2 regions of the Stenotrophomonas sp. 63632_Sma genome follow, and region 1 is predicted to be linked to the other one. Evidence: predicted binding sites of a transcription regulator. Region 1 holds the regulator's gene; the other holds the start of a gene.
What was found. Region 1 encodes FliA, which starts transcription of late flagellar genes. Its sites were predicted from a motif close to TAAAGTTTNNCNNNCNNNGGCCGATAA; they were not measured.
Positions count from the first base shown of each region.

Region 2: ACZK45_RS06085 (GGDEF domain-containing protein) is a predicted target of FliA. The motif match lies at 3,400-3,426, and genes of this name have one in related genera.

Region 1 is NZ_CM151220.1:2,153,543-2,157,905, reverse strand. Features, by position in the region: gene ACZK45_RS09970 (MinD/ParA family ATP-binding protein) at 1-840, shown strand, start outside; gene ACZK45_RS09965 (RNA polymerase sigma factor FliA) at 837-1,580, shown strand; gene cheY (chemotaxis response regulator CheY) at 1,638-2,030, shown strand; gene ACZK45_RS09955 (protein phosphatase CheZ) at 2,030-2,635, shown strand; gene ACZK45_RS09950 (chemotaxis protein CheA) at 2,638-4,363, shown strand, end outside.
Region 2 is NZ_CM151220.1:1,322,482-1,326,844, reverse strand. Features, by position in the region: gene ACZK45_RS06095 (cation diffusion facilitator family transporter) at 1-740, opposite strand, end outside; gene ACZK45_RS06090 (TonB-dependent siderophore receptor) at 920-3,169, opposite strand; gene ACZK45_RS06085 (GGDEF domain-containing protein) at 3,459-4,363, shown strand, end outside.

The sequences.
Region 1 (4,363 bases):
GCCACCCGCAGCGAGCCGCTCGGCCCTGTGCGCACCATTGCGGTCACTGGCGGCAAGGGCGGCGTGGGCAAGACGAATGTGTCGGCCAACCTGGCCGTGGCCCTGGCTGGCATGGGCAAGCGCACGCTGCTGCTGGACGCCGACCTCGGCCTGGCCAACATCGACGTGATCCTGGGCCTGAACCCCACCTTTACCCTGGCCGACCTGGTCGCCGGGCGCTGTTCGCTGGACGACGTCATCGTCGAAGGCCCGAACGGCGTACTGGTGGTCCCGGCCGCATCCGGCCGCCGGCACATGGCCGAGCTGGCCCCGGCTGAGCACGTTGGCCTGGTCAACGTGTTCTCCGAGCTGGAGCGCGAGCTGGACATCATGGTGGTGGACACTGCCGCGGGCATCACCGATGGCGTGCTGACCTTCTGCCAGGCCGCACAGGACACCGTGGTGGTGGTCTGTGACGAGCCGGCCTCGATCACCGACGCCTACGCACTGATCAAGGTGCTGTCGCGCGAGCGCGGCGTGGACCGCATCCAGGTGGTGGCCAACATGGTGCGCGACCCGAACGAGGGCCGCGTGCTGTACGAAAAGCTGACCCGCGTCTGCGAGAAGTTCCTTGCCGATGTCTCGCTGAACTACCTCGGCTGCGTGCCGCAGGATGACTGGCTGCGCCTGTCGGTGCAGCGCCAGCAGCCGGTGGTGAAGGCCTATCCGTCCAGCCCGGCGGCGCTGGCGATCACCGAGATCGCGCGCCGTACCGCGCGCTGGCAGGCGCCGACCGAACCGCGTGGCGGCGTCGAGTTCTTCCTCGAACGCATCCTCAAGCAGCGTGGGGTGACGGCATGAAAGGCGCAGCCCAGTACAGGGAAGTGCAGCGCTCGGCTGCAAACGAAGTCATCGCCCAGCATTCGGACCTGGTGCGGCGCATCGCCCACCACCTGGCCGCGCGCCTGCCGGCCAGCGTCGAGGTCGACGACCTGATCCAGGCCGGCATGATGGGCCTGATCGAAGCCTCGCGCAGCTATGACGCCGACCAGGGTGCTTCTTTCGAGACCTACGCCTCGATCCGCATCCGTGGTTCGATGATCGACGAGATCCGCCGTGGTGACTGGGTCCCGCGCTCGGTGCACCGCCGTGCACGTGATGCCGCCGCCACCATCCGCCGCCTGGAACAGAGCAGTGGCCGTGCCGCCAGCGCCACTGAAGTGGCCGCCGCGATGGAGATGCCGCTGCCTGAGTACCTGCGGCTGATGGAAGACGCTGCACGTGGCCAGGTGCTGAGCCTGGAATCGCGCATCGAGGACCAGGGCGAGCTGGACACCGTCGCCCAGGGCGGGCCGACCCCGCAGCAGGTACTGGAGCGCGGTGAGTTCGGTCGCGAGCTGGGCAAGGCCATCGGCCACCTGCCCGAGCGCGAACAACTGGTGCTCTCGCTGTACTACGAGCAGGAACTGAACCTGAAGGAGATCGGCGCGGTGCTCGGCGTGAGCGAGTCGCGGGTCTGCCAGATCCACGGCCAGGCGGTACTGCGCCTGCGCGGCCGGCTGAAGCTGTTCGAGGCTGCCGACGCAGGCCTCGAAGAATGAACATCCCCGAGGCGGCTGCCCCCGGCCGTCCGGAATGAACAACAAAGGAATTCTGCTTTGAACAAGAACATGCGCATCCTGATCGTCGACGACTTCTCGACCATGCGTCGAATCGTCAAGAACCTGCTGGGCGATCTGGGCTTCACCAATACCGCCGAAGCCGAGGACGGGCATGCCGCGCTGTCGCTGCTGCAGAGCCAGCCGTTCGATTTCGTGGTCACCGACTGGAACATGCCGGTGATGACCGGCATCGAGCTGCTCAAGGCCATCCGTGCCGATGCCAAGCTGAAGACCCTGCCGGTGCTGATGGTCACGGCAGAAGCCAAGCGCGAGCAGATCATCGAAGCCGCCCAGAGCGGCGTGAACGGCTACATCATCAAGCCGTTCACCGCGCAGACGCTGGAAGAGAAGCTCGGCAAGATCTTCGAACGCCTGGCGGCCAGCGCCTGATGGATACCACGGTCGACAAGAACGCCCTCGCCCTGCGCCTGCAGGAGGCCCTGGACGCGCTCGAATCCGGTGACGAGGCCGCCTGGCGGCAGCGCATCGACGGGCTGGTCGCGCTGCGCACGCAGCCGATGATGAGCGGCCTCTCGCGGCTGGCCCGCGAGCTGGGACAGGCGCTGGGCGAACTGCCGACCGTGCCGAGCGAAGCCGGCGAACTGGACGACGCCTGCGCGCGACTGGACCACGTGGTGGCGATGACCGAACAGGCCACGCACCGCACCCTGGACCTGGCCGAGGAATGCCGCAGCCTGACCGAACAGCTGCGCGCCGAAGGCCTGCAGCCGGGCCAGGACGCGCAGCTCGAGCGCATCCGCCACAACCTGACCGAGATCGCCCTGACCCAGAGCTACCAGGACCTGACCGGGCAGATCATCCGTCGCGTGGTCGGCATCGTCCGCCGCGTGCACGAAGGCTTCGGCGCGCTCGGCCTGCCGCCGGAACAGCATCGCACCGACCCGGAACTGGCCGGGCCGGCACTGAAGGGACTGGACCGCCACGCGGTCTCGCAGAACGACGCCGACGACCTGTTGTCGGATCTGGGGCTGTAAGCATGAGCGCGGTATCCGACGACATCACTGCCGATTTCATCATCGAGGCGCAGGAGATCCTGGATCGCCTCGGCGAACAGCTGGTGTCGCTGGAGCAGGCACCGCAGGACAGCGATCAGCTCAACGCGGTGTTCCGTGGCTACCACACGCTCAAGGGCGGCGCCGGCTTCCTCGGCGTCACCGCCATGGTCGAGCTGTGCCATGCCGCTGAAGAGGCGCTGGGCGCCGCACGTGCCGGCCAGGCCGTGCTGCAGGCCCACCACTTCGACGCGGCCCAGCAATCGCTGGATTACCTGCAGTCGATGCTGGATGCAGTGTCCTCGGGTACCGAACCGGGCTACGCGCCCCCCGAGCTGATCGCGCAGTTCGATGTACACGGTGGCGCCACCGCCCCGGCGGCAGCCGCCGCTGCGCCCGCCGCCGGTGGCAGTGACCTGATCACCGATGATGAGTTCGAGGCCCTGCTCGACCAGCTGCACGGCGGCAATGCCCCGACCGCGGTCGCACCGGCGAAGAAGGCCGACGACGGACTGATCAGCGAAGACGAGTTCGAAGCCCTGCTCGACCAGCTGCACGGTGGCGCGGCACCGGGCACCAAGCCTGCGGCCGTGGTGGCACCGGCCCCGATCGCAGCGCCGCGCCCGGTCGCCGCACCGGCACCGGTGGCGAAGCCGGCCGCCAAGCCGCTGGCCGAGGCCGAACATACCGTGCGCGTGGACACCAAGCGCCTGGACGCGATCGTCAACCTGATCGGCGAACTGGTGCTGTCACGCAATCGGCTCAAGACCCTGCGTGCACGCCTGCGCGATGAAGAGCTGGACCGGGCCGTGTCCACTCTGGATATCGCCACCGCCCGCCTGCAGTCGGCAGTGATGCGCACCCGCATGCAGCCGGTGGGCAAGGTGTTCTCGCGCTTCCCCAAGGTTGCCCGCGACGTCGCCCGCTCGCTGAAGAAGGAAGTGGACCTGGAACTGATCGGCGCCGAGACCGAGCTCGACCGCAACTTGGTGGAAGCGCTGGCCGACCCGCTGGTGCACCTGGTCCGCAACGCCATCGACCATGGCGTGGAAATGCCCGACCTGCGCGAGGCACAGGGCAAGCCACGGATGGGCCATGTGCGCCTGTCCGCACAGCAGGAAGGCGACTACGTCAGCATCGAGGTGCAGGACGATGGCGCCGGCATCGACCCGGAAAAGCTGCGTGCCAAGGCCCGCGAGAAGGGCCTGATCGATCCGGAAGCCGCCGCGCGCCTGAGCAGCGAGGAGTGCCTGCACCTGGTGTTCCTGCCCGGCTTCTCGACCAAGCAGCAGGTCACCGACATCTCCGGTCGTGGCGTCGGCATGGACGTGGTGCAGTCACGCATCCGCGAACTGAGCGGCCAGATCCAGATCCAGTCGGAACTGGGCCGTGGCAGCCGCTTCCTGATCCGCGTGCCGCTGACCCTGGCGATCCTGCCGACCCTGCTGGTGCAGGCCGGCGAGGACGTCTATGCGCTGCCGCTGGCCCGCGTGATGGAAGTGCTGCACGCGCCGCGCACCTCGCTGGGCTGGTTCGATGGCCGTGCCGTGCTCGACCGCCGCTCGCACACGCTGCCGCTGGTCGATCTGCGCCAGTGGCTGGATGTGACGCCGGCCGCCTCGCCGCTGCTGACCATCGTGGTGCTGCAGGCTGGCGAAGCGCGCTTCGGGCTGGTCGTGGACCAGGTACGCGGGCGTGAGGAAGTGGTCA
Region 2 (4,363 bases), 830 kb from region 1:
GGGGTGCTGGAGGCCAGCGCCCACACATGCAGGTCATGCACGTCCAGTACCGCAGCGTGGCCGGACAGGCTGTCACGCACCTTGGCCACGTCCATGCCCTTGGGCACGCCTTCCAGCAGCACGTTGATCGCCTCGCGCATCAGCACATAGGTGCGCGGCAGTACCCACAGGCCGATCAGCACCGCCAGGATCGGATCGATCGGCTTCCAGCCGGTCCACTTGATCAACAGCGCACCCGCAATTACCGCCACCGAGCCGAGCATGTCCGCCCACACTTCCAGGTAGGCGCCCTTCACGTTCAGGCTCTCACCGCTGCCGGCCTGCAGCAGGCGCATCGAGATCAGGTTGATGACCAGGCCCGCCGCGGCAATCACCAGCATGCCTGACGAGGCAATCTCCTGCGGTTCGCGGAAACGCCCGATGGCCTCCCACAGGATGTAACCGGCGACCACGAACAGCATCGCACCGTTGATCATCGCGCCCAGCGCTTCCAGGCGTGCATAGCCGTAGGTGCGGCGCGCGTCCGGCGGGCGCCGGCTCAGCCGTACCGCGACCAGCGCGATCATCAATGCCAGAGCATCGGTGGCCATGTGCGCCGCATCGGACAACAGCGCCAGGCTGTTGGTCCAGAACGCGCCCACCACCTCGACGACGAGGAAGGTGGAGGTCAGGCCGAGCGCCCACCACAAGGGTTTCTCGTGGCGGATCTCGGATGGCAGGTGATCGTGGTCGTGGCCCATGGCAACAGCTCCTTTGCGATGGAGGCAGGCTACGCCGGCGGCCGTGGGGAAACTATCACGGTGTTTATAACATTGCAGGCCACGCGGTCCCTCACCGGGCATGGCCCGGCGCTACCGGAGCGCGGCCGGCAACGCCAGGCCACGCCTGGCGAACGCAGCGGACCGACATCCGCCTGCGGTCAGAACCCGAAGCGCAGGCTGGCCCAGTACGCGCGGCCCGGCTCGTTGTAGGTCGCCGCGCCGGCATCGCTGCTGTTGGCCTCGCGGAACAGGCGCTTGTCGGCCAGGTTGTTGACGCCGAAACCGAAGCTGACCGTCTCGGTCACCTTGTAGCGCGCGCTCACGCCCCAGATGTTGTACGCACCACGGTCCTGCAGCGCGATCGACGGATCGCAGGTGCCGGTGCAGCGCGGATCATTGTTGATGTTGGTGGTGGCCGGCTTCTGCTTGCCGTAGAAGGTGCCGGTCAGCAGCAGCGACAACTTGTCGGTGGCCTGCCAGTCCAGCATCGTGTTGACGGTGTACTTCGGAATCACCGACAGCGGCTGGCCGGTGCTCTTGTTCTCGTTCTCCACCATGTAGGTGAAGTTGTTGCTCCACTTCAGGCGGTTGCCCTGCTCGCCCAGCAGCGGGACCACCAGGTTGCCTTCCAGCCCCTGCACGATCGCCTTGGGTGCGTTCTCCCAGCGGAAGATGCGACCCTTGGTGTCGGCGGTCAGCCCGATCTGGTTGTACCCGGCCTGGATCTTGTCCTTGTAGTCGTTGTGGAAGTAGGTCAACGACGCTTGCCAGCCGCTCTGCGGTGCCCACTCGATACCCAGTTCCTTGTTCAGGCTGGTTTCCGCCTTCAGGTCCGAGTTGCCGCGCATGTAGCAGCCGGCGCCCAGGCTCGGCAGTGCATTCGGGCAGCCATTGCCCCGGGTGTAGTACAGGTAGTCCGGATTCGACTGGTACAGGTTCGGCGCCTTGAATGCACGGGCGATACCGCCCTTCACCACCCAGTCGCGGTTGATGCGGAACTGCGCGTTGAAGCTGGGGCTGGTGTTGTTGCCGAACTGGCTGTGGTGGTCGAAGCGCAGGCCCGGGGTGACGATCCAGCGCTCGCCCAGGTAGATGTTGTCTTCCACGAACACGGCGGTGGTCTGCGCGTCGGACTTGCCGCGTGCGCGATCGGCCGACAGCCCCGGGATGCCGCCGCCGCTGCTGCTGGACTGGCTCATCGAGTACGGGTCGGTCAGGCGGCTGTCCAGGTATTCAAAGCCCAGCGTCCAGATGTTCTCGGCACCACCCAGCGTGGTCGGGAAACTGACTTCGCCGTCCAGCTGGTAGTTGCGCAGGCGCGAGGTCGACCAGTCGGTGCCGTTGAAGCTGCCCTCCGGGCCACCGGCCAGGCCTTCGTTGATGCGTGAGTTGTTCACCGCCTCCACTGCAGCCGTTACCCGCGAGGTCACATCACCCCAGCGGCCGCGGTGGGTGATCGCGCCGGTGTTGCGGTACATGCGGTTGGTCTCGGCCTGCTGCTCGGCCAACGCCCCCAGATCGATCGGTGTCGAGGTACCGGTGGTGCTGACCGCGCGGTCGCCAGCATAGATGTTGCCCTGGCGACTGGTGCCGGCTTCGAATTCGACCACCTGGTTGGCGGTCACGTCCCAGCGCAGCAGCGCGTTGACATCGCGGTTCTTGACGCCCTCGCGACCGGCCGGCGGCACCGCGTTCGGATTCGTCGCGAAGTCACGATTGAGTTCCAGCGAATCGGCGTCGGTCTTGTTGAGATTGCCGTACAGGCGGAACGACAGGGTGTCGGTCATCGGCCCGCTCAGCTGCAGGCCTACGCGCTCGCTGCCGCCTTCGGCGCTGTGCTCGGGCACCAGGCCATACAGGTCGACCGCGCCGGTCAGGTCGCCGGTCGGGCGCTTGGTGATGATGTTGACCACGCCACCGGAAGCACCCGAGCCATAACGTGCCGCTGCAGGGCCACGCAGCACTTCGATGCGCTCGATCATTTCCGCCGGCACCCAGTTGGTATCGCCGCGGGTATTGCGCTCACCGCTGCGGCCCATGCGCACGGCATCACGCGCACCGATGCGCTTGCCGTCGACCAGGATCAGGGTGTTTTCCGGGCCCATGCCACGCAGATCGATCTGGCGGTTGTTGCCGTACTGGCCCGAGGCACTGTTGCCGGTCAGGTTGACGCCGGGCATGGTGCGCAGCAGCTCGGCGATGTCGTTGGCCGGCGGGCGCCTGGCGATGTCCTCTGCGGTGATGGTCGAGGTACCCAGGGCCTGGCGCGCGATCTGCGAGGCGGTGACGTGCACCGTGTCGATATCGGTGGCGTCGGTTTCGGCGTGGGCGGTCAGGGCGCTGCCGGCCAGCAGGGCGGCAACGGCAAGCGCCAGCGGGCGCGGCGAAAGGACAACGGCAGGGGACATGATCAGGACCTTCTGGCAGGGCTACGGGGCCTCTGGCAAAGGGCTTGAGGCAACGACGAGGGGGAGGCGGAGCAGTCCTGCAGCAGGCACCTGCAGCCCGTTCCGTGCGCGCATTCCCCCATCAATGCGATTGATTCTCAAATGCGTTCACTCATTGCCGCAGCGGCGCCGATGTGGTTTGCGCACCGTGCAACCCTGCACCGCGCGTAAACTGGCCGGCTAACCCGCCATCAACCGTATGCCGCCGCGGCCGATACCCGTGGTTTGCCGTACGCAGTCAGAGATCGACGTGGAACCACCCCAATTGGACGATGCCAGCCAGCCGCTGGCCGAGGCCTGGCAGCAGTGTCTGCTGCAGGCCGGCCCTGCCGCCACCGCGCTGCTCACGGCCGCTGCTACCGATGCCCCACCCGCGCTGGCCCAGCGCTTTTACGAAGTACTGCTGCAGGACACCCGTGCGCGCCGTTTCCTGTCCCACGACCAGGTCAAGCAGCGCCTGCAGCCGGCCATGCAGCGCTGGCTGGCGCAGCTGCTGACCACTGATGCCAGCGGCATCGCCAACACCGTGGCCTCGCAGCGGATCATCGGCGACGTGCACGCCCGCGTCGGCATTCCGGTCGACCTGGTTACCCGCGGTGCGCGTGTGCTCAAGCACGAACTGTTCGTGCGCCTGCGCGACGATGCACCGGACAGCGACACCGCATTTGCCGCCATCGACTGCCTCAGCGCGATCATGGATATCGCCATGGAAGGCATGACCCTGGCCTACACCCACGCGCGCGAGCGCTCCACCCGTGCCGACGCCGCCTACCGGCTGTTCTCGCTGGTACAGAACGTCGGTACCGAACGCGAGCGCCAGCGCGCACTGCTGCTGGACTGGGAAAACGCCCTGCTCTACGCGTTGGCCGGCCACGTGCAGGCCAGCGACAACGCCAGCCTGGCTACCTCGGAGTTCGGCCTGTGGTTCACCCACAAGGGCATCCCCAGCTTCGGCGAAAGCAGCGAAACGCAGCAGGTGGGCCAGTTGATGGCCCGCATTGATGGCCACCTGCAGCGCGCGAGCGGCGATGCTCCGGCGCAGCGACTGGCGGTGCTGCCGGCCATCCGCGAGGACTTGGCCGCCATCCGCACCCTGATGACACTGCTGTTCGAGCGCATCGGCGAACTGGATGCCGGCAGCGACGCGCTGACCAA